4 regions of the Simiduia curdlanivorans genome follow, and region 2 is predicted to be linked to each of the others. Evidence: predicted binding sites of a transcription regulator. Region 2 holds the regulator's gene; each other region holds the start of a gene.

Region 1 (7,597 bases), 380 kb from region 2:
TAGTAATTGCTGCGTTATTCTGGCAATTTAGACTGAGTTTAATTTCTACACAGGTTTAATAGGCCATGACATCCCGTCTTTCCCCTGACGATCAGGCTAAAGTTGATTCGGTTATTCACTCTGGCTACAACGATACCGAGCGAGCGCCTTTTCGGCCCTGGCTATTGTTGGGCATTATTTTGCTGACTTTAACGGTGCTCAGTGTGATCAGTTTTTACCTCGCCTGGCAGCAAGGTGCGGTTTAGGGAACCTCTGAATAGCTACAGGTCACGCAGAGCGGTACCAGAGTTATTCAGAGGTTCCTTAGCTTTTAGCGCGGTGTTTTTTGCTGTATTGCCTTACCCAAGGCACAAACTCGGCGGCAGGCATGGGTTTGGCAATAAAATAGCCCTGCACAATATCGCAACCCAAACTCGCCACTAAATCCCAATCTTCCTGGGTTTCAACACCTTCGGCAACGCAGTGAATAGCGAGCCGCTTGGCGAGGGAAATACTCGATTCTAAAATCGCTTGGCTGGCTTTGTTGTCGGAGGCGTGGTGCACAAAGGAGCGGTCAATTTTGAGTTCGGTAAAGGGTATCAGGCGCAGCTGTTCGAGGGACGAAAAGCCCGTGCCAAAGTCATCGATAGATAGGCCGAAGCCCTTCAATCTCAGGCGAGTTAGAATGTCGAGGGTGGCGCTAGTGTCTTTTGGTAGCGCGCTTTCTGTGACTTCGATGGTGAGGTGATCTGGTCTGAGGCCGGAGTTGCGCAAGGTGCTGTGTAGCACTTCAGGTATGTCTAAATGGCAAAGCCCAGACGCGGAAAAGTTCACCGACAGGGAAATGTCAAAACCCATTTTATTCCATTCGCTAATCTGCTTGATGCTCTGTTTCAGTACGCTATCGGTAAGTTGCTGAATCATGCCGTATTTCTCGGCAATGCCAATGAAAATATTGGGCGGTATGAAGCCTTTTTCTGGGTGCTGCCAGCGCGCTAGGGCCTCTATGCCGACCAGTTGAAAGGTGGCGACATCAATTTGCGGTTGGTACCAAACTTCTATCAGTTCGCTGATGATGGCCGCTTGCAGCTCGTCGGCAAACACCATAGTTGCGGGGCCTTGAGGCGATGGTTTTACCTCGCGCCTAAAGTCGAGTAGGTATTGTAAGAGCAAATCTTTTTTTACCGGTTTCGAAATGCTGCCCAGTACCCTGAGCTGGTATTGTTTGCCGAGATTTTGCACTGACTCCAGCAGCCGAGGGTCTTCGCCGCTGACTAGAATAACGCCTAGGTTTACGCCGAGTGCGCCTAGGTGCCTGAGCAGTTGAATGCCATCCATTTCCGGCATGTTCAGGTCGCTAACCACGATGTCGATGTGGTTGTTGCGGTTGGCGATCAGCTTGAGCGCATCTTGGGCGTTGTCGGCTTGGAATACCTGCTTAAGGCCAAATTGCTTCAGCACGAGCGAAAGCGTGCTGAGCATAAAGCTATCGTCATCGACAATAAGGCAGGTGAGTTGTTTCAGCTCTTCGACGGTCATAAAACCTGCTAATACCTAGGGCGCGGGGGTCAAAGGAGTATGGACGGTAAATCCTTGGAGTGCCAAATTGCCGAGCAAACAATGGCAATATTCGTGTTACTCTTGGCCGGCTGATGGGGCTTGCGGGTGTGCAGACGGTGAGCTGGCAGTGCTCATATTCATGGTGCGAAATCTGGTGAGGGTGGCTTACAAATGACTCAAGCGAACGGCAAATTGCCCTTGGATATGGCGGTTTTAGAGGCCTTATTCGGCGATGATTTGGAGCTCAGGCTGGGAATCTTGGATGAGTTTTGTGCCGTGACCATCACCTACCTGCAAGAGTTTCAGGCGGCGCAAGACCCCGTCGCCATTGGCGCTGTGGCGCACAAATTGAAATCTTCGGCGCGCACAATTGGCGCTCATCCCCTCGCGGATATCTGCGCTGGCTTGGAGTCCGCCGGCCGCAATGGTCAGCAAGCTATCATCGATCAGCTGCTACCCAGGTTGGAGCCCGAAATACGCCGGGTGGCAGATTTTGTTGCGGCTCTGGAGCGTGCCTAAACACGAGCGCATCTAAACTTGTGTGCCTAGGACTCGGTTTCAGTTTGCGCTAAGGTGTGAAGATAGCGCCACTCTTGCTGTGTTACCGGTTGTATCGACAGTCGACCTTGTTTGATTAAAACCATATCGCTCAATCTCGGGTCGGCTTTTAGCTGGCTTAAGAGTAACGGCTTTTTAAGTGTTCCTGTGTAGCGAATGTCAACGCAAAACCAGCGTGGCACGTCAGTTGTCGCCTTGGCGTCAAAATACTTGCTGTCTTTATCGAATTGCGCCGGGTCGGCATAGGCCGCGCGCGTGACTTCTGCCGTGCCAACAATGCCCACGGTTTTGCATTGGCTGTGATAGATAAACACACCGTCGCCGACGGCGAGTTGATCGCGCAAGAAATTTCGCGCCTGAAAATTGCGAATCCCGTCCCAGCGCAGGCCTTTTGTCTTAGCCGCTTTTATATCGTCCAGGCTGATGTCGTCGGGTTCGGTTTTGAAAAGCCAATAGTTCAATTTAGGTTTGCCTGTTTTTGTTGAACACCGGTTGCTCTGTTAACACTAGTCGCTGTTATTAACCGTGGCTAGATTTTAGTAATTGCACCAATTAATTTTCGTGTAGCCGCTGTAAGGTACAGCAAAGCCTTGGTTTAATAGTTGTTGCGCTAAATTTTCGCCGTCTATATAAACATCTGACAACAGGCGAAAATATTTATCCCGTTGCAGGTTTTTGAGCTCGATGCGGCTGGCGTTGCGTAGCGCAGCAACGGTAAATTGCTTGGCTTGCCGCGCCTTGGTTTTTTCCTCTTCGCAGCGGCCGCGCATTTCTGGTGTGTCGATGCCGGCAATGCGAACACTAATGCGCTGGCCGACAATCGAGGGCCACTCGTCAATGTTTACCGTGAAGGTGTCGCCATCGTAAATACTGACAATTTCGCTGACGCTGGCATTGCCATATTGCCGAGTTTTGGCGTTCGCACCTAGGCTAACGCATAGAAATAGAACAAATAAAACGAACAAAAAGACGCGCATGTCACTCTCTTGGTTGAATGCGTCCCTGCGGAAGTTGAAGTATATTTAAGCGGCTAGCGATGGTGAGTGCCATCGCTATCAAGGTGGGTTGTGTGGGTGGGCTTTAAGCGCCTGTTGCGCCTTTAAGTTTATTCACCTGCGCGATTGTAGCCTCAAGTGCCTGCGCTGATTGTGATCTAATCCCCACGTGTGCAACTTTGCGCCCAGGTCTTGGTGCTTTGCCGTAAAAATGGGGGTGGGTATCGGCAATTGTCATCACTTCGGCTTGGCTGGGTAGGTCGCCAATCAGGTTGACCATGGCGGCGTGGCCAAGCGCGGCGGTGTTGCCCAGTGGCTGGTTGGCAACGGCGCGCACGTGGTTTTCGAACTGGCTGCACTCGGCGCCTTCGATGGTCCAGTGGCCGGAGTTGTGTACCCTCGGTGCGAATTCGTTGGCCAGCAGCTGCTCTCCGCGCTGGAAATATTCCACTGCGATAACGCCCACGTAATCTAGGTGTTCTAGCAGCTTGTGCGTGTAACGCTGCGCGATAGGTGTAATGGCATCGCCGGGTTTAGCCCTTGCGACGCGCAAGATGCCGTCGGCATGTTGATTTTCTGACACAGGGTAATAGCGAATCTCCCCCGCTGTATTGCGCACAGCGATCATAGAAATCTCTCGATCGAAGGCGATAAACCCTTCGAGGATAGCCGGTACCTCGCCAATGCTGGCCCAGGCGTTAGCCATTTCGGCCTGGGTTTTAATCACTGCCTGGCCCTTGCCGTCGTAGCCTTGAGTGCGCGTCTTTAATACCGCGGGTAGGCCGATGCTGTTAACCGCGTCCTGCAGTTCGATGAGCGAGTTTACGGCCGCATAGGGTGGTGTTTGGATGCCGAGCTGGGTAAACAAGGTTTTTTCGTTGAGCCGATCTTGCGCCACATGAAGCACATCGGCGGCGGGGTAAACCGGGCGTTTCGTGGCTAGGTAGCGGGCGCTGGCTTGCGGCACGTTTTCAAATTCGTAGGTGATCACATCCGCCACGGCTGCTAGCTTATCCAGCGCGGCTGTGTCGTCATAGGCACCTTGAATCAAGTCGGCGGCTTCGGTGGCGCAGGCGTCGCTAGAGGGATCGAGCACCACGAAGGAATAGCCCAGAGGCACGCCTGCAAGTGCGATCATGCGCGCCAGTTGTCCGCCACCTAAAACGCCAATCTTCATCAGTTGTGCTCCCGAGGGTCCGCTTTTGCTAATACTGTGTCGGTTTGCGCCTGGCGGAAGGCAACCACGGCTTTCCGGTATTCGGGGTACTTGTTGCCGAGCATGGCAGCGGCCAGGAGCGCGGCATTGGTGGCACCAGCTCGGCCAATGGCCAAGGTACCGACCGGAATGCCAGCGGGCATTTGCACAATAGAGAGCAGAGAGTCCATGCCATTGAGCGCTTTTGATTGCACCGGAACGCCGAGCACCGGTAGTGGTGTTTTGGCGGCCACCATGCCGGGCAAATGTGCAGCGCCGCCGGCGCCGGCGATAATGGCTTCTAGGCCGCGCGCTTCGGCGGCTTCGGCATAGGCAAATAGCTTGTCTGGGGTGCGGTGGGCAGACACTACTTCGACTTCATGGGGAATGCCCAATTTGGTCAAGGTGTCAGCGGCGTGGCTCATGGTGTCCCAATCGGAGGTGGAACCCATAATAATACCAATGAGCGGCTTCATACTTACTCCCCAGTTCTGTTCACGTAGAGTGGTCGAGAAAAAGGGACGCATTGTACCTATGAGTTTTGCGAAAGGCACGACATTTACGGCGGTATTGCCGTTTTTTTGATCAGCAATTTACCCCGCCCTTACCTGTTAACTTGCCGCTAGGCTTCCGGCTTAGGCAACTTGCGCCAAGGCCTCGTCGGCGCGCTCGTCGGCTTGGTTAAGCTGACTGGCGTCGAGCAGGTGCAGATTGCCCGCTTGGTCTTCCGCCAGCAGGGTGTAGCTCTCTATCCAGTCGCCGCAGTTAGCGTAGCTGTGCTTGGCTTGGTGAAAGAGTTCCGGGTGGTGAATGTGGCCGCAGACAATGCCGTCGAAGCCTCGGTCTTGGGCGTGTTGTAGTGCCAGTTGGCGATAGGTTTGCAGCAGTTGTTGGCTTTTGTGAAAGCGCTGTTTGACGAATCCCGCGAGCGATCGATAAGGCTTGCCGCGCCAAAAGCTCAGGCGCGCGTAGTGGCGATTGATGTAAAGCAGCAGGTCGTAGGCTCGATCGCCGAGCCAGTAGAGCCAAGGTGCGCAGTACAAGGCGTTATCGAAACAATCGCCGTGTATTAACAGTAGCCGCTGGTTGCGCTTGGTGCGGTGCTCGGTCTCTCGGCATATTTCTATGCCGGGTGGGAAAACTCCACAGTGCTGGCGCAAAGGTGCGTCGTGATTGCCTGGCACGTAGACGATGCGAACCCCTTGTTGGGCGAGGTTTTTAAAGTGATTAAGCACAGCGGTGTGGGTGCTGTGCCAGTGGTGGTTTTTCTTGAGCTCCCAAAGGTCGACAATGTCGCCGAGCAAGTAAATCGTGTCGGCTTTGACCTTGCTAAGGGTCTCGAGTAATAACCTTGCGTTACAGTGTCGAGAGCCCAAGTGAATGTCGGATAAAAATAACGTGCGAAACTGCTTAGTCATCTTTAATTTTCCACAGTGGATGAGCTGTATGGTGTGCGACAAAAATGACCGTTGTGTCGCACTTTTGTGGCAAAAAGATGAAATTTTTAGCGCCCTTGTGGCGCAGGCAATCGTTTGTTGGTTTGTTTTATCGGCTATCTATGGCACATTTGGCGATGCATAAATAAAAATAATCACTGTCAGGCGAGCTTATGGAATATCTCTTACCGCTAGCGCAATTCACGGCCCGGGTTGCCGAGCACCCCAACAGAATCTATTTGAACCAGCCGATCGAGCGCCAGTGGACGCAGTGGACTTGGGCGGATGTGGATAGCCAGGCGCGCAGAATTGCCGCAGGACTGATCAGTCAGTTTCAGCCCGGCGATAAAGTAGCCATTCTTGCGAAAAATTCTGCCGAGTGGTTTGTTGCCGACCTCGCCATCATGATGGCCGGTATGGTGAGCGTGCCTATTTATTCTACGGCGGGCGAAGACACCATTGCCTATGTGTTAGAGCACAGCGCTGCTCGCGCGGTTTTTTTAGGTAAGCTAGACGATTGTATGCCAGCCAATAACGCTATACCTGCGTCGGTTTTGCGCATTGCTTTTCCCTATCCAACGGCCGATGCCACTGCGCACTGGCAAACTTGGTTGGACACCTATGAGCCGCTCGGCCAGTTGCCGACCCAGCAGCCCGATGACATTTTTACCTTGGTTTACACCTCTGGCTCGACCGGCCGCCCCAAAGGTGTGGTGTTAACCTGCCGCAATGTGGCCTCGTCGAGCTATACCTCGGCAGCGCAAGTGACGTGGCAGGTGACCGATCGCTGCATGTCTTATCTACCGCTGGCGCATATCACCGAGCGCTGTGTGCTCGAATTGATGTCACTCTACTCCGGCGTGGAAATTTTTTTCGTCGAGTCTTTGGCAACCTTTGTCGACGATGTAAAGCATGCGCGGCCGACGTTTTTCATCTCTGTGCCCCGTCTGTGGACCAAGTTTCAGGTCGGCATTTTAGCCAAGATGCCAGATCAAAAATTACAGCGCTTATTGCGCATTCCTTTGCTCGGTAAGTTGGTGGCGAGAAAAGTTCGCGCCGGTTTAGGCTTAGATAAGTGTCGGGTATTTGGTTCTGGCTCCGCGCCTATTGCGCCGGATATGTTGCACTGGTACGCGCGCTTAGGCATGCCCATTGCCGAGGGCTGGGGCATGACCGAAACGGCGGGTATGTCTTGCTCTAATTTGCCCTATAGCGAAAAACGCATCGGCACCATTGGCGTGCCGGTGGCTTGTGTGGAGATGCGTTTGGGCGAAAACGACGAGGTGCAAATTCGCGGCGAGGCGGTGTTTACCCAGTACTACAACAACCCAGAGGCAACGGCGGAGTCCTTCGTTGACGGCTGGTTTAAAACCGGCGATCGCGGCACGCAAACGGCTGATGGCGCCTACAAAATTGTCGGCCGTTTGAAGGAGCAATTTAAAACCGCAAAGGGAAAATATGTGGCGCCAGCGCCCATTGAAAACTTAATTGCACGCAATCACTGGGTCGAGCAATCTTGCGTGATGGGGGTTGGCCGTCCGGCACCGGTTGCCTTGGTGGTGTTGACCGACGCGGGGCGTGCCGCGCCTAGAGAGGAACTGGCACATTCGCTCGAACAATCTTTAGCTGAATTTAATGCCGAGCTGGAATCCCATGAAAAATTGGCCGGCTTTATAGTGATGCAAGAGCCTTGGACTATCGAGAATGGTTTGTTGACGCCAACCTTAAAAATTAAACGCGGCGTTATCGAGGAGCGCTTTGTTTATCTGCTCGATAAAATGGCCGATCGGGCGGTGCAGTTTGAAGATTCGCTGTTATAAACCTTGCCTGCTTACTGCTGCGCGCGTCGTTTCCAGCGCCGACTTGAGCGTTTC
Region 2 (7,597 bases):
TTGCTCACTCGCGGCGGCTTCTGGCAGTAGCCAGTGCAAGCTACTCAATTGCTCTGTCTCAACATGTTGCTCCAACCACTGCTGCACTTGCAGCAACTCCGCTGGGGTTAGCTGGCCGAACATGCGCGGGCCCCAGGCTGGGGTAAAGGGAATGGCGGCGACCAATTTGGGGTAATAGGGTCTACCGGCGCGCTGAAAGGCCTCGGCCCAGGCCCAGTCAAAAACGTACTCACCCCACGAATGTTGTTTCAAATACAAGGGTGCACAGGCAATGATCTGTCGCGCCGGGTTTCGAACCACCAAGTATTGAGGCTGCCAGCCCGACGCCGCACCGACGCAGCCGGCTTGCTCTAAGGCGTGCAAAAAATCGTACCGGCCAAAGGGGTAGCGACTGCGCAAAAGACTCTGCCAGGTGTTGGCACCTATGGCTTCGATGGTATCAACGAGTTCGATATTTAGCATGGCGCCATACTAAGGTTTGCTCGCCTACTTGGGTAGCGGCGCGCGCGCTAGTTATTGAGGTGTAATCTGTAGCAGTCGCTGTTTAGGGAAGTGACAGGTAAAACTCGAACCCTTGGCTACTTGGCTGCTGATGTCGAGCCGCGCGTCGTGGCGGGACAGGGCGTGTTTGACGATGGCTAAACCCAAGCCTGTGCCGCCTGTGGCACTGTTGCGGCTGTCGTCTACTCGGTAGAAGCGCTCGGTCAAGCGCGGCAGATGTTTAGCGTCTATACCCGGGCCGTTGTCGGCCACTTCCACCTGCAGGCCATATTGATCTTTGCGCGCATTGACGGTGATGGTGCTGGTGTTAGGCGTGTATTTAATGGCGTTGGTAATGAGGTTGCCGAAGGCACTCTGAAGTTCTTTTTCTACCCCGAGTATGGCGATATCGTCAGCGCAGTTTAACACCAGATTGCGCGGCTGCTTCGCCACCGAATGGGTTTCGTCGATTAGCCGGTTGAGCAGTGGATAGAGCGCAACCGGCTGATGCCGCTCGGGATTAACCTCTGTCTCGAGCACCGAAAGCGCAATTAGGTCGTTCACCAGCATGTGCATGCGCGAACACTGTTGTTGCATTTGCGCGAGTGGTTTCTGCCAGGCCTCGGGTTTATCGTCGGCGTCGGCGAGAGTCTCTAAATAGCCTTTGAGTACCGTCAGTGGCGTGCGCAGTTCGTGCGATACATTGGCGACGAAATCTTTGCGCATTTGCCCAAGCTTGTGCAGCGAGGTAATGTCGCGCGCCACCACTAGCCGTTCGTTTTGGCCATAGCGGGTGACTTGGAACTGCAGGCGCTGGTCTTTATTGCGCGAGGCGGGTAAATCGAGCGGCTGCCGGTAGTCTTGGTTTTCCATGTAGGCGACAAACTTGGGGTTGCGCACATAGTTCACCAGTGGCTGGCCTTGGTCGGTTTTCTCAAAGGCAAAGAGGCGCTCGGCAGCTGGGTTCCACCAGTCGATATTGCCCCGGCTGTCGAGTAACAGCACCGCATCGGGCAGTGCGCCGGTGGTTTCCTGAACGCGATTTAACACCTGCCTCACGCGATCCGACTCTTTTTCCTGGCGCTTTTGCAGCCGGTAAATGCTTTCGAAAATATCAGACCAAATCCCACTGGCCTCCGGCGGCGGCGATTTTTTGCGCTGGTTTAGCCACAAATCCAGCTGCCGTATTTGCCAAAGCATCCAAAAGATATAGAGGGTACAACCCAGCAACAGCGTGACCAGCACGGAGCCATTGGCCAGGCCAAAACCAATGCACAGCGTGGTGAACAGGGCGACGCGCTTGAGCTCGGCATGAAATCCTCTTAACACGAAACGTCCTTATTTGCTGGCGACTTTGGTGGAGAATCGATAGCCCGAACCGCGCACGGTTTGCACAAATCTGTCGTGTTCTTGCATGGATAGAGCCTTGCGCAGGCGCCTTATGTGAACGTCTACCGTGCGCTCATCAATATACACATTGCCGCCCCAGATGTGGTCGAGCAGCTGGCCGCGATTGTACACGCGCTCTTGGTGGGTCAGGAAAAAAGCCAGCAAGCGGTATTCGGTTGGACCCATATCCACCGGCTCATCGGCGATAGTAACGCGCTGGCTAATGGGGTCTAGGCACAATTGATCGACGGTGATGGGCTGTTCTGGTGTATCGGGTTCGATACGGCGCAGCACGGCCTTTAACCGCGCAATCAGCTCGCGCGGCGAAAACGGCTTAGTGATGTAATCATCGGCGCCTGTCTCTAGGCCCTGAATTTTATTATCTTCCTCGCCCTTCGCCGTGAGCATGATAATGGGGGTTTTGGCCGTGATCTCTTCGCGCTTTAACCGCCTAGCTAGCTCGATGCCCGATGTGCCCGGCATCATCCAGTCTAACAGGATTAAATCGGGCTTCTCATCAATCGCCAAGGCGTGACCCTGCTGGGCATTTTCCGCTTCTAGACAGCGGTAGTCTGCCATCTCCAAGGCCACGCGCAACATGTCGCGAATGGAGGGTTCGTCATCGATGATCAAAATGGTCTTTTTGCTCATAACCGGTTCGTCTGCACTTTGGTTGGACCTGTATTAGATTACGGTTAGATGACAGTTATATGACGAGGCCTCTAATCAAGCTAGCAGGGTATCAGCCAGTATGCCGGCAAATATCACCGCGCCCACCCATTTGTTGTTAAGAAAGGCCTGAAAGCAGGCCTTAGGTTGGCGTTTGCGGCTGAGCCAGAGCTGCCAAATAAACAGCAAAGCGGCACCAGCTAGGCCGGCGAGATAGTAGTGCCCAAGCTTAAAGTGATCGCCCGCCAACCACAGCGCAAACAGTGTCATTAGCTGCAAACAGCCGATAATCACGAGATCCAGTTCGCCAAACAGTATGGCGGTGGATTTAACCCCAATGCGCAAATCGTCGGCGCGATCCACCATGGCGTAGTAGGTATCGTAGGCCACGGTCCAGAGTACTACGGCTGTATATATGAGCCAGATGCCGTTATCCAGATCACCGCGCACGGCGGCAAAGGCCATGGGAATACTCATGGCAAAGGCGGCGCCCAACACCACTTGCGGTAAGTGGGTGTGACGTTTCATGTAGGGGTAAATCGTTGCGAGTGCCAAGGCACCAAAGGCCAGCGAAAGGGTTAATAGGTTGGTGAGCAGGACCAGAAAAAAGGCGCAGATAATGAGCCCAGCGAAGCACAATAACGCGCCGGACGGCGTCACTTCGCCGGTTGCCAGAGGGCGCGACTTGGTGCGAGCCACTTGCCCGTCGACCTTGCGATCGGCGTAGTCGTTAATAACACAACCCGCCGCGCGCATAACAATGACGCCTGCTACAAAGATAGCGAGCACTCGCAAACTGGGTGTGCCATCGGCCGCGATCCAGAGCGCCCAGAGCGTGGGCCAGAGTAACAACAAGGTGCCGATGGGTTTATCAAAGCGCATTAGGCGCCAATAGGCGCCTAGGGTCGAGGTGCCGGCTTTTACTTGGCGCGCTGGTTTGGTCGAGCGCGTTTTTGCTGCGGTTGACTTCCTGGGTTGATCCTTGGCCATGTGATGTTCCTTAAAGGCTCGCGAGAAAGTCTGGTAGGAATACTTCGCTCACCAGTAGTGGGTTCTTGTCGATGTAGAAAACCGAGCGCCGGCCCCACAAGTCGACGGCAACCGGCAATTTCAAGTCAGGGTGTAGATACTGGTGCTCGGCGCAAATAGCGGCGGCCTCTAGCGGGTCTCTACGCATGCTTGGGTCTTGGAATAGCAGCGCGCCGAGGGGCTTATTGTCTAGGTACTTTAAGGCTTTAAGTCGACCGGTCAGGCTGGTATAAGGGACCAGACTGCGGGCGAAAACCCAGTTTTCACCCCGCCCCTTGAGAATGACTTCGCGCACTAACATCTTTTGCCGCGACGGGCATTTCAGCACCAATAATTCACTGGGTCTTGCTTGGCCCCAGCCTTGGTTTAGCAGCTGAACGTCGAACTGGCCCTGACAGTGGGCCTGCAAGCGGGCGGTGAGTGAGCCTTGGTCTAGAATCCAAGGCGCCAAGTCGCGCGGCAGTTGCCAGCCTTTTTGCGCGGCGGGCCGCCACAGGGGCTCGCGTTGTCGATAATGTATGGGCAATGGCCTTCCTAATTGCAAATATGCGGTGTGTTTAGACAAATAAACCTGTCTAGGCGCGCTATTCTATGAGGCGCAAGCTTGCGGGGCAATCGACATTGGCGCTGGCGCTGGCTTGTGGAAAGGCGGTAGCATTACGTCCTAATTGGACTAAACAAACAAAAACGCAGGACGGATTCTCCATGCATAAATCAGATCTCATTGCTGCTGTTGCAGAAACAGCGGACCTAACCAAAGACAAAGCCGATTTGGTGGTGTCTTCAATTTTGGAACAAATCACCAATGCGCTGTCGCGCGACGATGTGGTTAGCCTTGTTGGCTTTGGTTCTTTTTCCCAGCGAAAACGCGCCGCCCGTACCGGTAGAAGCCCAAAAACTGGTGAAACCATTCAAATTCCCGCCAGCGTTTCCGTTGGCTTCAAGCCTGGAAAAGGTTTGAAAGACGCCGTAAACAGCTAAAGTTCGCCCGACTGAGCTAGCTTGGCTGGCTCTCCCCTCCCTAGACTAACAATAAAACTAAAACAGGAACCGTTTATGAGCTTAACCAGCCGTATCTTAATTGCCATGGGTTTAGGTTTGTTCATTGGGGGGATGTTTAACGTTGCCGAGGGCGAAGGCTGGTTGGCCGGGGTTTACAATGCTTGGGTAGATCAGTTTTTAGTCAGCGGCTTGTTTGACCTGGGTGGCAAGGTATTCGTAGCGCTGTTAAAGCTGTTAGTGGTGCCTTTGGTGTTTGTGTCCTTGGTCTGTGGTGTGGCCTCCTTAGGCGATAACACGCGCATGGGGCCCATGGCGGGCAAGACCTTATTGCTCTATATGGCAACCACGGCGGTGGCGATCAGCTTGGCGCTGGTTGCCGGCGTCATTATTCAGCCGGGTGCCGGCTTTAACCTGAGCACTGAAGCCACCTTTGTGGTGAATGAAGCGCCATCCCTGAAAGATGTGATTTTGGGCATTGTGCCCACCAATCCGGTGGAGGCGATGGCGCAGGGCAATATGCTGCAAATCATCGTGTTTGCCCTGCTGGTGGGTATTGCAATGTCTCGGGTCGGCGAGGCGGGCAAACGGGTTGCGGCATTTTTTAACGACTTCAACGAGGTCAACCTGAAAATGGTGGTGATCTTGATGAATTTCGCGCCCTACGGTGTGTTTTGTTTGATGGCGCAAATGGCCGCGGATTTGGGTTTAGAGGCCTTTGCCAATTTACTGGTGTATTTTTTCACCGTACTGTTTGTGCTATTTATTCACGGTCTCGGTACATATCCCCTCGCCTTGCGTGTTTTCACAGGGTTAAGCCCATTGATGTTTTTGCGCAAGATGAAATCGGTCATGTTGTTTGCCTTTAGCATGAGCTCTTCGAACGCCACCATCCCTGTGACGCTGCGCGCCGTGCGCGATGAGATGGGTGCCGACAACCGCGTGGCATCCTTTACCATTCCCATGGGTGCCACCATTAACATGGATGGCACGGCCATTATGCAAGGCGTCGCCACGGCGTTTATCGCCCAAGCCTACAACATAGATATTGGCCTGAACGGCTACATGATGGTTATTTTAACGGCCACCCTAGCCTCTATCGGCACGGCCGGCGTGCCCGGTGTCGGCTTGATTATGCTGGCAATGGTATTAGAGCAAGTGGGCTTGCCGGTCGAAGGTATAGCGTTAATTATTGGCGTCGATAGATTGCTGGACATGACCCGTACCGCGGTCAATGTTTGTGGTGACGCCATGGTTACGTTAGTGGTTGCTAAAAGTGAAGGCATGTTAGATGAAGCGCGTTTCAACGAAGACCCGTCGCTACCGGGCCATATCGCCTGAAGATAACGCGCCTGTCGGTGCGTTTAACGACGCCGCCTAGGCAGCTGGGACCATATGGTTGGCAATGTTTTCGAGTTCCACCGAGCACTCGAGAATGTTGTCGATAGTCGTTTCGGCTTTTATTGGGTCTAGGCCCAGGTCTTCGAAGACCGAGGCCGGTATGTCTAATTTGGGGCCACACTGCAAGCCGCGCTGAGACAGTAAACGCCGAGCGACAAACAGCAGTTTTGCATAGGACGCGTGCTCGCCTTGGCAATTAGGCTCGTTCTGGTAGCGCAGCGCAAAGACAATTTCTTCCGGCATGTTCCACAAATCCATGAGCCAGCTGGCGATGTGATCCCGCGTTAAACCCAGTAAATGTTTTTCTGCCAAGGTGTGATCTACATGGGGGTTGGCTTCCATCATGCGACAGAGTTTGTGGAAGTAAGGCGGAAACACTTCTGACATCACCAAATAGCCGAAGTTAAAAAGTAAACCGGATAGATAGGCCATACCAAAGCTTGGCCGGTTCTCGCGCGGAATGGCAGTGACTAAGCCCTCCATCGCCGCCGCCATGTACACTGATTGGCGCCAGTAAGGGGTAACGCCGAAAGGCCCGTCTTTTGGCATGGCAAGGTTCCTTCCAAGCGCTAAGCCCAGCGCTAGGTTAAGTACCATATCGAAACCGAGCACACGAACGATGGCATCGTGAATGGATTTGATTTTGCCAGGAGCCGAATAGTAGGGCGAGGCGGCCCAGCTCACCACTTGCGCTGCCAAGTTAGGGTCAGTTTCGACGATGTTGGCTAAATCGCTGATGTCGGCATTTGGGTCGACACGCAGTTTAATAATGCGTTGCGCGGTTTCCGGTAGGGGTGGAAGCTCGAGGGTTTCCTCTAATCGCTCCTTGACCCGCAGCTCGGTGAATTGGCGCACCGAGGCCAGAATAATGTCTTGGTCGCTGGCTTGAGTCGGCTGTTCAATTTTACTGATTGGAATGGATATTTCACCGCTAATCGCGTCTTTAGCCAGAGTTTTAAAAGATATTTGCGACAAATCTAGCATCTGCTCCCGGCTACCAGCATCTAAAAATAACGGGTCTCGCTGGTATAAGCTCTGCTCGATAACGGTTCTCATACCGGCTAAGCCCGGCAGTGCCGGTACCGAGGAAAGGTGGTGTTTTTCATACAGCGTATCGAGTATGGCTGGCGCTATGGCCTGCATCTCGCGACCGAGCAGACGGTTAACGGCACTTAAGTCGAGAAGAGAATCGGCTGGGTAAATAGCAAGCACCTTCTCGTTGCTGTCTTCCAGTAGCGTTGCTCTTGCGGCGCCATTGTTACGAAGTTGCTGATCGTGCCAAATAGGAGCATCTAGGGGGGCGGTAAGCTGGTATTCAAGTTGTTGCTTATCCAGAAATTGCGTAACACTGTTTGATAGCGGCACAGAGGCTCCTTTGATCCATCATCGTCTGCACTGTAAAGTGTAGTTAAGTGTAGGTCATCGGATAGGCACTTCTTAGAATAACTGGCGTCTAAATCTACACTTTGGCATAGACCTCGTTATAACCTAGCCATCTTCGCGTAAGCGCTTGGGCGTGCGCTGGATATTGTTGTAATAAATTTGTCGCGGCCTCTCGAACAAGAGGAATTAAATCGGCATCGCGCTGTAAATCGGCGATGCGAAATGCCATTTCACCGGTTTGCCGGGT
Region 3 (7,597 bases), on a different contig from region 2:
TGGTGTTCTTCTATCCACTGGACTTCACCTTTGTTTGTCCGTCTGAGTTATTGGCTTTCGATCACCGCATCGAGGAGTTTAAAAAGCGCAATGTTGAAGTGATTGGTGTGTCAATTGACTCACATTTCAGCCACAACGCTTGGCGTAATACCCCAGTAGATCAAGGCGGTATTGGCCCAGTTCGCTATACCTTGGTTGCCGATATCACCCACTCAATCTGTAAAGATTACGATGTTGAGTCTGAGGGTGGCGTAGCTTTCCGCGGTTCTTTCTTAATCGACGAAGATGGTTTAGTGCGTCACCAAGTAGTGAACGACTTACCATTGGGCCGTAACGTTGATGAGATGTTACGCATGGTTGATGCCTTGGCGTTTAACCAAGAGCACGGCGAAGTATGCCCTGCCGGTTGGAAAGATGGCGATAAAGGTATGACTGCATCACCAGAAGGTGTTGCCGCTTACCTGAAAGAGAATGCTGACAAACTGTAAGTTTGTGGGTATTTGGAAGCCGCGCCTCGAGCGCGGTTTTTTTTCGCCAACACTTTGCCCTAGAGTAAAGCCATTTATTGGCCAAGTAGGTGTTGATGCTTTGCGCTAGGTAGAGAAGATGCGCGAGTGTAGGGCGCCAATGTGACAGCTACCACACTATCTAAGATTAGTTTGTCATTCAAAGTCGCTATTTTTATACCCATTAACGCTAAAAAATGCCGAAAGATGCTTCAAGTTAGTGAACCCTTCACGCCTGATAAAGTTTCTACCTGTCTAACCTGTCATATATTTCCACACCCTAAGCTGACTTGCTTTGGGCTCCTAATTGATGCCGACAATAAATTGGCACCTGAACATATTGACATATATAACTTGTTGTTTTTGATAGCTATTTTTCTTGCTGATTAAATTTTAATCAATCCGTATCTGCCCCGCATAACTAGGGCAATTGGCGCTGTTTCAAAAGGGTCATGCACAGACTTATCCACAGAAAGTGGGGATAAAACTGAAATCTGATTAAAAATTAATCGAGCTCTGGCTATTAGTTAGTACATTAGTTTGAATTTAAAAACTTGTCGATTGTAAGTCGTGCACTTGGTTCTAAAAATGACCGGTTACATTCGATTTGCCGCCTATACTGAAAGCGATTTTGTTGCCGCGGCAATGGCAAAGCCGGCTAACTTCGTCGATGTGTTGGTCATAATTTAGACGTTTGTAGGGAGTATATTGTGGATTCAGACCGTCGCAGGTATGCGCGTCAAGCAACATCTATCCGAGTAGAGATGACGCACCCGGCCTTTGGTACCTTGGTGGGCTATACCCGCGACATTTCCGATGGCGGGGCCTCAGTGCAGCTGGAAACGGAGCAGGTACCGCCGCCAGGAACCTTAGTGCATGTGATTTTTAAGAAAATTGCTGGGCAGATTAATGATGACCCCGTGGCCATGAAGGTTATGCACCAGGAAAAGAGCACGATTGGGTTGATGTTTTGCTCTAAGTAGCCGGCCCGTCTGTCACTCTTGGCAATCTCCGGGGCCGCGTTGGACTAAGGCAGTGGTGCGCGAAGGCAGTGTTGGGCTAAGGCAGTGTTGGGTTAGCACAATGCTGTGGTAGGGATATGTCCGCCGGGCTTTGTTCTACCAGGCGGGCTAATTCATCACAGGCTAGCGCTGGGTTGCCGCGTAAATCTAATGTTTGTAACTGGAGTAGCGATAACACCGCATCTGTGCCTTGGATACGGTTATTCTCCAGCCGCAACACTTTTAATTTACTGAGCTTTGCCAGGGGCTCGATGGCCTGTATGTCATTGTCGGCTAGGTTAAGTGCCTCAAGCGCCGAAAAGTAACTCAAGCCCGATAAATCGTTAATTCCCGCATGGGTACAGCTCAGTTGGGTGAGCTGTGCTACGGCCGTGATGTTCTTATCTTTGATGGTTTGGTCGATACAAGTTTGCAGGTTGTTATCGGCCATGTGGAATTGCGTTAGCGCGGGCGCTGGTTTGTATATCTCGCGCTCGTTCAGCGTTACCTCGTAACCTTTGCAGGCACAAAGCAGGGCGCCGCTCGCGCAGAACAGCAGAAGAAGTTTATAGCCCGTCATATTTGTTGCCCCCGTATCGAATGGCGCAGAGCATAGCGGCAGCGGGCGTGAATAACCAGTTTCGATAAATCTGTCTGGTAATGAGATCACCGCCACTTATCCCCTCGTAATAACCCTTGTATACTGCCGCACGTTAAATGAACTAAGTGTTCGCGCTTGGGTCTTAACGGCGTTATTTCAGTTTTTTGACTCTTTTTTGAGGTGCACAATGCGATTTTTGATTATTGCTCTTTTGGCTCTGACCATGGCGGCTTGCCAGACAATTGATCCTTATACCGGTGAGGAAAAAACCAGCAATGCCACCACGGGCGCGGCTGTAGGTGCGGTTGCCGGTGCGGTTCTTGGCGCGGCCACGGCGAAAAAGGGCAAAGATCGCGGCAAGGCTGCGGCCACGGGCGCTGTGATAGGCGGCGTTGCCGGTGGTGGTGTTGGCTACTACATGGATCAACAGGAAGCCGCTTTGCGCCAAGAGTTGCAAGGCACCGGCGTGCAGGTGCGTCGAGAGGGCGACAAGGTCTATCTGATTATGCCGGGTAATATTACTTTCGCCAGTGGCCGTCATGAGATCCGCAGTGACTTTTACCCAACCCTGAACAGTGTTGCCAAAGTGTTAAAGAAATTTAACAAAACCGCCATTAAAGTTGCCGGTCACACTGACTCGGTGGGCAGCGATTCCAGCAACCAAGTATTAAGCCAACAGCGCGCCTCGAGCGTGGCTCAATACCTTCAAGGTCAACAAATTCCCGCTACCCGTATTCAATCCGTGGGTTATGGCGAGAGCTACCCCATTGCGAGTAACGAGACGGCCGCCGGGCGCGAAAGCAACCGTCGCGTTGAGTTAGAGTTACTGCCGCTGTAATTTCGTCGGCGCCCATTGAACCGGGCGCCGCGTTTCTGTGTTTTAACCTGCACCATGCTCTAGGATGTCACCTTAAAATGATGCGTTTTTCTGTATTACTTCTGTCTCTCTGCGGGCTGAACATAGCGCCTGTGGCCATGGCCGACAAGTCAGTCGAGACTGAGCCGAAGACGCTGGCGCCGCAGGTTTTAGCCAAGGTGCTAGAGCGCGAGTTTCTTTATAACATTGGCTTGTCGAACCCCGGTACACTGGGCGTTGATCGCGTGCGCTATGAGTTGGAAGTGGTGGATACCTGGAATGGCGATCGCACCTTGGTCAAGGGCCAACATATTCGCGTTACCACACCGGGCGGCTGCGATCACCTATTGAAAGCGGATCAGCGTTATTTGTTGCCCCTACAATCCGCGCCAGCCGCCCTAGGCGTCTCGACAGCGACCGCTGACCTTAGCAGCGACACTTTGCCCATGCTTGAGCAATGGCAAAGTGATTGTACCGTGGCAACTGAAGCAGCGGCCAAGAAAGTCATTGCGCGGTTGAATCAGCAGCGCCAAGGCCAGCACCCAGCGCTGCACCTAAGCGCTAATTGATAGCGAACGCATTACCTGACTGGGTTTGTTGGAATCGTTGGTGTGATGCTTTTTGCACCACACAGGAAGGTTATTTTTTAGCGGGGCGAGGGCACAGGCTTTACTGTAACCACACCTCTACCCGTTGATTCCGCTCTTTGTTTGACCCATCCACTTGCATGCTGGCACCAAAACCAGCCACCGGCGCCGAGCCCACGCCTTGGTTGTAGAGCGCCATTTTCACAGCGGTAGCACGCAATTTGGACAGGATCAGAGCGCGCGAGGTTGTCTGCTTAGCATCGCCAAAGCCGATCAGTAGCAGTTGCTTATTCTGCTGCTCGGGTTGCGACATAACGGCCACTAGGCGCGCCACGTCTTGCAGCGCTTTATTGTCCAATTCGGCACTGCCGGCGTTAAAGCGAATATTCACCGATAGACGCTGCGCCTCTTTCACCAGCGCTAAATAATCTGGATCGTCGATATTGTTTAAGTCTGGTTTTACCAAGCTTGGGTTTTGCGACACATAACCGACATTTTCTACCACCGCTTGGCCCGCTTGGCCTTGGGCGAAATGGATAAAGTCGTTTATGTAGGGGTTGCTTGAATTAGGCGATAGATACAGGTAAAGGCGCCGCGACAAGAGGTAATCCTCGGTGGCCACGGCGATTTTGGTGGGCTGCATCGGCTCGGTGCCCTGATTGTAAATAGCAAGGGCTTTGGCCTTGTTCACCGCAGCGAGGCCGACAAAACCAATGCCCCTGAGGTTGTTTGCCACCTGTTTCGATAGCTCGTCGTTGGATTCAAAGCGCGCCGTGCCATTGGCCAATGGTAGTTTGCCCAGCACCAAATTTTTGAAGGTGTCCCAAGTGCCGGAGTTCTCGTCTCGGGCATAGCGCACTATCTCACCTTGGCCGGCACCGAGTTGATCCCAATGGCTAATCTCGCCAGAAAATATTTTCGCCACTTGCTCGCTGGTTAATGCATCCAACCTATTCTGTGGGTGAACGATGATGGCGAGGCCGTCGATGGCGATCACTTTTTCGGCGGCAAAGCTCTCCATTTCGCCTAACGGCTTGAGTTTTTGCACCTCCTCAGATTTGATGCGACGCGATGACATGCCGATGTCGGCAGTGTGATCGTCTAGCCCTTCAAATGCAGTAGACGAGCCGTGTGCGGCAATGTCTATGTAACTTGGTTTGGTTTGATTGGGGAGAAAGCCGAGTACGCGATACTCGTTTTCCTTATCGAGAGCCTGACGGCTGATATTAACCAAGCCTTTCGATTGCAAATAGTGTTCAGCCATTTGCGGCACCAGTTCGGCACCCACGGTATTGGAGCCTTTGGCGGTGAACAGTAAACCTTGTGCCAGCGTCGGGTTGTCGGCGAGCGCGAGGGGTGAAAAGGTTAGCCAAATACCACCTAAAGCGGAACATATTAGGTTGCGTAACTGCTGTGGCTTGTTGCTCATTGCTACTTCCTTTCGGGTGTGGGGCTTAATACCGCCGTTTTCAGGCGCGAGGCAAGATATGACAGTAATGTTGCAGTTTGATGACGGGTGAAAGATAGGTTTTATATTTTATGGGGAATTATGACGTTCAAGAGTCTAATTCAACACAGCAACTTTAAAGTGTATACAATATTTTAAAGTCTCCGTTCACGGTTACATTAAGAGGGTGAATTATGACCAAGTGTTTAGGTGTGGGTGGCTCAACACCCGAGCAGGCGCTGGCAAAACTACGGATAATGAATGCCGATGTGGCACCTGTACCTGTGGCTGAGTTTCAAGCTCGAATCGCACGTGCGCAAGGCTTGATGCAAGCGCAAGGTATTGCCGCTATCTATCTAAATGCCGGTACCAATCTCTACTACTTTACCGGTATGCAGTGGTATGCCAGTGAGCGCATGGTGGGGGCTATTTTGCCGGCCCAAGGCGAGCTGCAGTTTATCGGCCCGGCCTTTGAAGAAAATACCTTGAATGAATTCATGCTCGTACCAGGCACATTCCACGGTTGGCAAGAGCACGAGAGCCCCTATGCACTGTTTGGTCTAGTGCTGGCGCAAATAGGTATTACCGACGGCCTTATCGGTTTGGATGAAAGTGCCTCTTTCTTCATAACCGATGGTATTGCCAAAGCCTGTAGCACCTACCTCTGGTGTAATGCCGATGTCATCACGGCAGGCTGCAGGATGCAAAAGTCCGAGCTTGAAATTGCACTGATGCAGCGCGCCAAAGACATGACCATTGAAGTACATAAAGCGGCGGCATCTATTTTGCGGGCCGGCATCAGTACCACCGAAGTGAAAAACTTTATCGATGACGCCCATCGCGCCGTGGGGGCCTCGGGCTCTTATTTTTGCATCGTCTTATTTGGTGTGGCATCGAGTTTCCCGCACGGGGTTAAGAACCCGCAGATTCTGCAGGAAAACGACTGGGTGTTGATCGATACCGGTTGCCAACTGCACGGCTACAACTCCGATATTACCCGCAGCTTTGCCTTTGGCGAGATAACGGCGCGCCAGCAACAAGCCTTCGAAGCGGAGCGGCTCGCCCAATTGGCCGCATTTAATGCCGCGCAACTTAATGCACCCTGCGCCGCCCCCGATGACGCGGCACGCAAGGTTTTGGCGGAGCAGGGCTTTAGTGCCGACTACGCTCTGCCAGGTTTGCCCCATCGCACCGGTCACGGCTGCGGCCTAGATATTCACGAGTGGCCTTATCTCGTGCGCGGCAATCAAATGCCACTGCAACAGGGCATGGTTTTTTCTAACGAACCCATGCTGGTGTTGCCAGGCGAATTTGGCGTGCGCTTAGAGGATCATTTCTACATGACCGACGCCGGCCCGCGCTGGTTTACTGAGCCCTCGCCCTCGCTGGAAAACCCGTTTGGTTTATCGTGAAGAGGCACCGGGGAGAACAAAGTTTCTGTTCGCCCGAGGGTCTCAAGTAGAATGGTGGGCAAATAACATTTGAGAGGTTTGTGTGACCTGCCCACTGATTTTTACCGATGCAAGCCTAGCCAGCGAAGCCGAAGCGCTTGCGGGTCAATTTGGCTTTCCCTTGCTCGGTATGACTGACGCTGCAACCTTAGTCGATCCGGAGTTAGTCTTGCAGCTAAGCCCCGAGGGCCTGCAGCTGCAATACACCGGGCGCAAGGCGCCGGGGCCTATTTGGGTCGACTTTACCGGTGGTGCGTCGGACCATCGTCGTCAATTTGGTGGCGGCCGCGGCCAAATGGTGGCCAAAGCAGTGGGCTTGAAGCCCGGCGTTTGCCCCTTGGTGCTCGATGCAACCGCCGGCTTAGGCGGGGATAGCTTTGTGCTGGCGAGCCTAGGTGCTGGGGTGCTCTTACAGGAGCGCAACCCGGTGGTATACGCGCTGCTTTCCGATGGCCTCAATCGAGCCCGCGCTGTGGCTTCGGGCGATAGCCAGTTGCAGCCTATTTTTTCGCGTATGTGCTTGATTGATGCACACACCGATTCCACCCAAGCGATGCCTGCCGCAGACGTGATTTTCTTAGATCCGATGTTTCCCGCGCGGGAAAAAAGCGCCGCGGTTAAAAAAGAAATGACGGCATTTCATCATCTGGTCGGCGAAGATCTGGATCAAGATTTGTTGCTGAGCCAAGCCCTAGCGGTCGCGCGCTTTAGAGTGGTGGTGAAGCGCCCGCGCAAAGCGCCTTATTTGGCCGGGCAGAAGCCGGCGCTCGAGATAGCCGGTAAGTCGAGCCGGTTTGATGTTTACCCCATCAAGAAAATGCCCGACAAATTAATGCCGGATTTCGACCCCATTATGGGTTCTTAAAGAAATGTAACAGGCGGCTAATAAGCATGCGCACATGGGCGCTCATGGCTAGGACAAACCCCACTCCCGCAATCGCGAGCCCTAGGGCACTTAATACTTCTTGGCGCAATGACGCTCCAATCAGTTGTTGGGTCATATAAACCAGCACTAAACCGAAGAAAAATACCATGGCGCCCAGCTTAAACTGGGCGAAGGACTGCGCCAGCGGGGCGCTGTAGTGCTGGTAGAGCCTATCTTTCAAGTTGAGTAGCAGCTTCATATCGACAAATATAGTTCATGTTAA
Region 4 (7,597 bases), 660 kb from region 2:
GAGTGTGTTATCGCTTATCGCTATCTAGATCAATGTAGTTCAGCGCCGGCACGCGCTTAATGTTCAGGCTAATTAATTCTTTTCTAGCTCAACTCTAGTAGTGAATACGTATTCATGCACCTCCCCCTTGCAGTATTTTTCCCTTAGCACCATTCTTTTTCTAATTCGCGAGCTGTAATCTTTTTGGGAGTGTGTTTACGCTACCGTGGAAAAGTGCGGCCGAATGATATTGCAACAGACGGAATCGGCCCTAGCTGGCCGTTAGTCAGGAGTGGTAAAGGCGGTATGCACTAGGAGCGGTAATGTCCGTTTGTTGTTTTAACCCGATAACAATAAGCAAGGTTAAAGCAATGAAGATTTCACATATTTTGGCACTCGGCGTTGTCAGCGCCAGCAGTGCTAGCCCGGCTATGGCCGATTGGTTTTTTCGTGGTACAGCTAACACTTGGGCCGCCAGCGCACTCACCCAGGTGAGCGCTAACACCTATGAAACCTGCCAACAGTTTGGCGCGGGTGATGCCGGTGGTGGGCCGCGTTTTAAAATTGATAGGCTAGGTGATTGGAGCGAAAATTATCCCGCAGCGGATTACCAAGTGAGTGCCAATACAGCCTATTCAATTGCTTTCAACAGTAGCACTAAAGCGATCAATGCAACGCAGGTCGCATCCTGTAGTGCCGCTAGTTTCAGCAAAATATTTCCATCACTGTATTTTCGCGGAACGCCAAATGCTTGGGCAGCTACACCCATGGAACTTGTGGCGAATAATACCTGGCAGCTGCAAATACATTTCGATGGCCAAACCAATCAGCGCTTTAAAGTGGATGTAAGCGGCAATTGGTCGCAAAACTATGGCGACACTAATGGCGATGGCTACTTAAACCAGGCGGGTGCGGATATTTCCTTAACCGGGCAGGGCGACTATTTGCTCACCGTAAACGATCAAACGCTGCAATACACTTTGCAGTCTGTGGCATGCACCAGTAACTGCGGTGCGGCGGCAGATACCTTGGGTGCCGTATACGACGCCGAGGGTACAACCTTCTCACTGTGGTCGCCAGATGCCAGCAATGTTGCGTTGGTGTTGGAGGGTGTTAATCACGCCATGACTAAAGTGACGAGTTTCAACGGCTATAGCGAAGTGTATCAAGTGCGCGTCGAGGGCGACCTTCATCTCGCCGAATATTATTTCACCGTCAATGGCAACAGAGTGCGCGACCCCTACGGAAAAATGGCGGTGCCGCAAAGTGATACCAATATTGTGATGGACATGGCACGCACAGAACCCCTTGGCGGCTGGGCTTCGGTGCCGGCACTCAACAAGCGCGAAGATGCCATCATTTATGAAGTGCACATGCGCGACTTTACCATCCACCCAAGTTCCGGTGTAGATGCCGCTAAGCGCGGAAAGTATTTAGGCATGGTGCAGGCGGGCACGAAATACAATGGTGTAAAAACGGGTATCGATCACTTGAAGGAGTTGGGTGTAACCCATGTGCAGCTGTTGCCGGTTTACGATTATGCCACCTGTGATGGCCTGCCAGATTCAGACCCTTGCTATAACTGGGGCTATGATCCACGCAATTTCAATGTGCCGGAGGAGCGCTATTCGCAAACCCCGCTAGATTATGAAAATCGGGCGCGGGAATTTAAAACCCTGGTTAACGAACTGCACAAAGCCGGCATCCGCGTCGTTATGGATGTGGTCTATAACCACACCTATGCCAAAGAGATGTTCGATAAAATTTCTGGTAAATATTACACGCCTACGGATTTATCCGGCACTGGAAACTCCATCGACGCCGATGTGCCCATGGTTAGCCGGATGATTCAAGACTCGCTACAGTACTGGGTGGAGGAATATAAAATCGATGGTTTTCGCTTCGATTTGATCGGCATTTTTTCCCACGCCGAAGTGGAAAAGTGGGGCGCACACCTAAACAGCCAATTCCCTGATCGAAATTTATTGTTGTACGGCGAACCTTGGAATGGTTACGCCTCTGACCCAAAAGAAGGTCAGCGCGTGCGCTATGGCACCACACGTTTTATGGCAGAGGAACACGTCGGCGTTTTCAACGGTGCTTATCGCGAGGCCATTAAAGGCAATAACGACGGCACGGCCACTGGCTTTATGTTCAATAATTTGTCGGCGGCCGACAGTGGTTGGGCAATCTACGACGGTATGCGCGGCTCCCCCTACAACAGTAACGACGGTCGCAATGGCACCTGGTTTCGCAATTACACCGCTGACCCAGAACAGAGCATTAATTATATTTCCGCACACGATAATTTCGGCCTGTGGGATAAGGTGTACCTGAGCTTGTCGAGTAACGTGGTGCAAAATGGTTCGCACCAAATCATGAGCTTAACGCCGCCGGCGGATTTGGCTTATCCAAAGCGCGTGGTTAATTTTGGTATGGGCCAGATTTTTACCAGCCAAGGTATTGCCTTCGTGCACGCCGGTGATGAATTCTTGCGCACCAAAACCGCCGACGAACAAATAGCTACCGCATCCGCATGGAACTATGGCCAACACGGCGGAACACACAATACCTATAACTCACCCGACAGTTTTAACAGTATTAAATGGCATAACAAAGTCAATAATGCGCCAACGTTTAACTACTTTCGCGATCTAATTTCGCTGCGTAAAGCCCATGCTGGCCTGCGTATGAACACTAATGCAGAAATTGCTCAGTATATGGCCCTGTCTCGTCCAGCAGAGTTTGGCGGCCAGGTGGTAACAGGGCACATTACTTACCCAAGCGATAGCCACAATTTGTTCGTAGTGTATAACAGCGGCAATAATGTCTACGTCAATTTGCCCACCGGCAATTGGACTCGCGTTGCTGATGCCAATGGTGCCGCCAACGCGGCCGGTCTTTCGGGCACGGCGTTAGTGGAGGGCAGCGCCGTTACGGTATTTAGTCAAGCTAGGTAATCACTGCTTTGCTGTACTAAAACCCGGTGGCGACATCGGGTTTTTTATTGCGCTCAATAGCCTACATGCGATAGTTTGGCGTTGTGCTGTACTCACCAAGCTACAAGGCGTGTGGCCTGTTTCTACAAGCTAGAGATTTTAGATCGGCTTGGTTGTTTGTCGGCCGTGCATAGGGGTTGAGGTAAAGAGGTGATAGGCAATGATCAATGTTCGCGCACTGGGTGCGCTTGTGCTGTTTCTGTTTGGCTTGTTTCAATTGCTGGATTTGTGGATCGCCGGTTTTTCTTGGGCGACGTTGTTACTTGCGTTGGTGGCGTTTTTACTTGGGTATTGGTTGTGGCCGAGTAAACGCGATGATCCCAGGCATCGCTATCAGAACAGTCAGTGGTTCGATTGGCTCGAGTTTTTGGTAGAGCTACCGGTGGAGATTCTACTTTGGTTAATAAGGTCTTTATTTGGCCTCCTGCGGCGAGGGGTGGATGACGTAGATATTATTCCCTAGTTGAAAATTTTCATACTTACTTTAAGCGGGGAGTTTAGCTTTCAGTATTTGGTAGGGGATAAAAAAAGCCCAGCAAAGCTGGGCTGTTAAGGCTTGCGAGATTCGAATTATTGGACTTTATAGATAGTGGTCGTGCCGCTCACTTCATTGCCCACAATCAATAGCGCCTCGCCGTTCGGACTATCTTCTGCACTGACAAAGACCAAACCTTCTGGACCTAAGTCGCCGGCGTCAACGCCTTCTTCTGGGTCGATGGAAAGATCGCGGTTACTGGTGTATTCCACAAAGGCCGGTGCGAAGGGGTTGCTCACATCAAACACCATAATTCCGCCTTGGCGCTCTAAGCCAATAAACGCATAGGTGCGGCCCGCTACTGTGCCAATGGCAACACCTTCAGGCTCTGGGCCTTTGTTGTCGCTGCGGTTATCGGTGCTGTTTTTGTCATTGGACAAATTAAAAAACAAGGGTGATTGATCGGCAACGATCTGCTCCATTTGATCGCCGGAATCGAACACCATGTCGCCTTCGGCATTCCAAATGCTGAAAGAGCGCGCGCCGAAGGCATAGATTTCTTCGAAATTGCCATCCTTATCGGCATCGCCGGTGGCGTTGGTTACGGTTAAATCTCCCCAGCCTTTACCGTCTTGTAATTCGGAAATTTGATCGGCGGTGAATACCGTGGTGTCTAAATTTAAATCTTCCAGTGCCACTTCATCGGCATAGGCTAAGCACTCGTCGTCGCCTAAATCTGTGTGGCCGGCGCCAGTGCAGGTGGCGCTATCGGCATCGTAAATATATTCGCGGCCATCGCCTTCGTTGGCGGTGATCAAGTAGGTTTTGCCGTTAAAACTGTAGGCAGCAATACTGTCTGGCATGTACATACCCAGAATCGGCTGATTCACAATGGTTGGGAATTCATCGTTTTTATCGCCGTCAAAACCCATACCTTGCAAGCTGTGATCTTTGTAGCCGAGCGGCACAATATCGGTGACCGTTGCTGTGGCAATATCAATTAGGGCCAGTGCGTTATTTTCCTGCAGGGTGACATAAGCCGTTTGGTTGTCGAGAGAAACCGCGATGTATTCAGGTTCAAGGTCCATCGCAACACTGGCGCCGGGGCCGGTGATGCGTACGCCGTCGTCAATTAAATCTGCCAAGCTCGCGTTAAAGCTGGTGAAAGTAGCTTGTTTAACCACAGCGGCAGTAATACCCGCGGAAATATCTACCAAGGTGATAGAGCCTTCCGGGTCGTTGCTGTAGTCGCTACTCGGCTCGCCCTCGTTGGCACTGAGAATGGTTTGGCCATCGTGTGAAAAAGTGACCATGTCTGGCAATGCGCCAGCGGTGAAGGCGGCGGCGAAACTGTTATCGCTGGTGTTGTACACGTAGATGCGGCCGGCGTCTTGTTTGTTGTCGGCCTCTACCGCTACCGCGAGCAGGCCATTTTTAACTGCAACGCTGTTGGCGCCGCCGCTGGTGAAGCTGGCGCTGTCTTGATCGGCAACCGCAAGGGTAGCTATTTTTGCGGGCTGACTTGGGTCTGCTATGTCTAATACATCGATGGTGTTAGCGCCGGAGTTGACCACAAAAAGCTTGTTGGTGCTGCTATCGAAGGCAACAATTTCGGCGCCGCCGGCGGCGAATAAACCAGATTCGTAACGACCGATTTGTTGCAGGCGGCCATTGCCGGCATTGCTGCCATCGGCACCATCGCTACCGTTCGCGCCGGGTGCGCCAGCCGCACCGTCTACGCCATCTGAACCATCAGAGCCATCGCCACAGGCGCTTAATAATAAAGACGCCATTAATGCGCCAATGAGAAAGTAAGGAGATTTAAGCATGTGTGCCATTCCGTTTTATTTTAGGACGGCAGTACACTAATGGTTAGATATGACAGGCGCATGTCGGCTTTATGACATGACGGGTGTCTCTGAAAAAAACAAACGCCTAGCGTTGACGAACGATTTACGCTTTTTCACTGCTATAGGCTTGGCGTGCTGCTCCACAACATAGCTTGCATAGCAAAGGCTAATAAAATGTTAAAAACAACGGCTTGGCCGAAGGGCACAAGAAAGTATAACCAGAAGCCAAAGTTGTCGATGCTTATCATTATTCCATAGGTAAGCACACCGCCAGCCCCAACCAATATTGGCGAGAGATAGGAAAATAGGTTGGCCCACGAACCTTGAAGGTCTACTGCCATGCGTTTAAACCAAGGCGTGTAAAGTAGGATGGGGGCGTTCGATAAAATCATACCGAGAAACCATTCCAAAACACCTAATTGCCAGTGGTTGTTATTAGCCAAAATAAGGAATATAGCAATGTTACCGGCAATGGTCAGAAATTTAACAAGCTCAAAATAATGTTTAAACATGGGCTAGCCTCGATGATCGGTGTTGGCAATTAGATGTTGTTCGTGCATGCGCGGCAGAGGTTAAAAAAGCGCTGAATATAAATAACCTGCGCCAATGGCCATGGATAAAACCACACCGAGAAAGGCCACAATCATCTGATGCTTAAACAGGGACTTCAGTAAAATAACTTCCGTTAAACTGGCGCCAGCACTGCCAATGATCAGTGCCATTATTGCGCCTAACCCCATGCCTTTACTTGCCAAGGCGGCGCTTAGTGGAATGAGCGCCTCTGCCCGAATATACAGTGGAATACCAATCACTGCAGATACCGGAATGGCCAAAGGGTTACTATCGCTGGCCAGCCGTGCCACCAGTTCCGTGGGCATGTAGCCATAAATCACAGAACCAATAGCGATACCGATAAATAGGTAGGGCAGCACTTTTTTAAAATCGAGCCAGGTAACTAGCCATATTTTTTTCCACTTATTTATGACTGGCGCTTCACCACAGCATGAATCTTTTTTGCCGCACGAACTCGGTTCGATATAAGCCTCTGGCCTGATGTAGCGTGCAAATCCAAAGCTATCGAGTAAATAGCCCGCAATTACCGCCACGGTCATGGATACCGCGAAATAGAAAAGTGCGATCTCTAAACCAAAGGTAAACACCAGTAACCCGATAATAGTGGGATTTAATAGCGGGCTGGCAAATAAAAATACCATCATGCTGCCGAAGTTGGCCCTGGCGCGTAGCAATCCTTTTAGGAAGGGAATGGTTGAGCAGGAACAAAAGGGTGTAATGGCGCCTAAAAAACCCGCCACAAAGTAACCTTTACCCTTGTTGCCGCTGAGTATGCTCTGAATTTTCGCAGCCGGTATATAGGCTTGAAGCACGCCTACCAAGTAGCTAATCAGCAGGAATAGAGCGGTGAGTTCAACGGCTATGAACATGAACATGGTTAAGGTTTCGGTGAGCATTGGGTGAGGTTGCATGATAACAATCCATATTTCTAGAATGTTCGAAATATAATGGCGCTGCGATGGCCTAGTCAAGTTATTTCTAGTAATATCGAAATAATATTGGAAGGTATATACGTATGAGGAGTGGCCCTGATGAAAGTTGATGACATTGCCAAGGTGTTAAAAGAGCTTGGCCACACGACGCGCTTGGCGATTTACAAGCGTGTTGTTAAAGCGGGGCACCAGGGCATCGCGGTTGGCGGCTTACAAGAAAAGTTGGCAATCCCCAGCTCCACTTTGTCGCACCATATCTCCAGCTTGGTATCAGCAGGCCTTATTTCTCAACGACGCGAAAGTCGCACACTCTATTGTGTTGCAGAATATGAAACACTCAACGCGGTCATTGGTTTCTTGCAGGACGAGTGTTGTATTGATGAGAGTACTTAATGGGGTATTCGGCGAGGAGGTTTGTTGTGAAATGTGTTAAGTGCGCAGCAGCGTTTAACGTAAGTAGGAAGGAGGCTTTTCCCTTGTGGGATAGGCCCACCGTTATCTGCCCAAATTGCAAAATAGAGTACACGCACAATTATTGGGCGCCTATGTTAGCAGGGTTGATAGCCGGTTTAGCAACTGCTGAGTTAACGCTCTCCGGTACTGAATACGTGCATTACTTTTCATTTCCCGTGGTGTTTTCATTAGTCTGGCTAATTATTGCGTTGCGCTGGCCGCTGCAGATAAGGCGCACGTACACCTCGTAAATTAACGCTACCTAGACCAAGGCATTTGATAGTGAATGGAACTAAGAGCTAGTGAAAGTCGAGCGCTGCTTTCGGTTGGGAAGTC

What was found. The regulator PhoB, encoded in region 2, activates phosphate uptake and scavenging genes when phosphate is short. The targets are predictions, from matches to a motif close to TGTCATAAANNTGTAACA.
Region 1: QWY82_RS02200 (UDP-2,3-diacylglucosamine diphosphatase) is a predicted target of PhoB. The motif match lies at 5,771-5,788, and genes of this name have one in related genera.
Region 3: QWY82_RS16685 (substrate-binding domain-containing protein) is a predicted target of PhoB. The motif match lies at 5,049-5,066, and genes of this name have one in related genera.
Region 4: QWY82_RS01055 (choice-of-anchor I family protein) is a predicted target of PhoB. The motif match lies at 5,342-5,359, and genes of this name have one in related genera.

What each region holds. Positions count from the first base shown of each region.
Region 1 is NZ_JAUFQG010000004.1:453,015-460,611, reverse strand. It holds gene QWY82_RS02235 (DUF3094 family protein) at 66-245, shown strand; gene QWY82_RS02230 (EAL domain-containing response regulator) at 304-1,518, opposite strand; gene QWY82_RS02225 (Hpt domain-containing protein) at 1,711-2,058, shown strand; gene QWY82_RS02220 (EVE domain-containing protein) at 2,085-2,558, opposite strand; gene QWY82_RS02215 (thermonuclease family protein) at 2,634-3,074, opposite strand; gene QWY82_RS02210 (5-(carboxyamino)imidazole ribonucleotide synthase) at 3,178-4,269, opposite strand; gene purE (5-(carboxyamino)imidazole ribonucleotide mutase) at 4,269-4,763, opposite strand; gene QWY82_RS02200 (UDP-2,3-diacylglucosamine diphosphatase) at 4,923-5,705, opposite strand; gene QWY82_RS02195 (AMP-binding protein) at 5,897-7,543, shown strand; gene QWY82_RS02190 (ATP-binding protein) at 7,538-7,597, opposite strand, start outside.
Region 2 is NZ_JAUFQG010000004.1:836,685-844,281, reverse strand. It holds gene QWY82_RS03915 (GNAT family N-acetyltransferase) at 1-462, opposite strand, end outside; gene phoR (phosphate regulon sensor histidine kinase PhoR) at 514-1,809, opposite strand; gene phoB (phosphate regulon transcriptional regulator PhoB) at 1,819-2,520, opposite strand; gene ubiA (4-hydroxybenzoate octaprenyltransferase) at 2,596-3,528, opposite strand; gene QWY82_RS03895 (chorismate--pyruvate lyase family protein) at 3,539-4,093, opposite strand; gene QWY82_RS03890 (HU family DNA-binding protein) at 4,273-4,548, shown strand; gene QWY82_RS03885 (dicarboxylate/amino acid:cation symporter) at 4,624-5,907, shown strand; gene QWY82_RS03880 (aminoacyl-tRNA deacylase and HDOD domain-containing protein) at 5,944-7,332, opposite strand; gene recG (ATP-dependent DNA helicase RecG) at 7,427-7,597, opposite strand, start outside.
Region 3 is NZ_JAUFQG010000006.1:651,388-658,984, reverse strand. It holds gene QWY82_RS16710 (peroxiredoxin) at 1-488, shown strand, start outside; gene QWY82_RS16705 (PilZ domain-containing protein) at 1,217-1,489, shown strand; gene QWY82_RS16700 (leucine-rich repeat domain-containing protein) at 1,566-2,087, opposite strand; gene QWY82_RS16695 (YiaD family glycine zipper/OmpA-like lipoprotein) at 2,296-2,946, shown strand; gene QWY82_RS16690 (hypothetical protein) at 3,024-3,533, shown strand; gene QWY82_RS16685 (substrate-binding domain-containing protein) at 3,634-4,980, opposite strand; gene QWY82_RS16680 (M24 family metallopeptidase) at 5,193-6,410, shown strand; gene QWY82_RS16675 (class I SAM-dependent methyltransferase) at 6,493-7,314, shown strand; gene QWY82_RS16670 (hypothetical protein) at 7,301-7,573, opposite strand.
Region 4 is NZ_JAUFQG010000004.1:174,357-181,953, reverse strand. It holds gene QWY82_RS01065 (alpha-amylase family glycosyl hydrolase) at 351-2,939, shown strand; gene QWY82_RS01060 (hypothetical protein) at 3,139-3,441, shown strand; gene QWY82_RS01055 (choice-of-anchor I family protein) at 3,549-5,282, opposite strand; gene QWY82_RS01050 (hypothetical protein) at 5,423-5,815, opposite strand; gene QWY82_RS01045 (permease) at 5,876-6,787, opposite strand; gene QWY82_RS01040 (ArsR/SmtB family transcription factor) at 6,908-7,201, shown strand.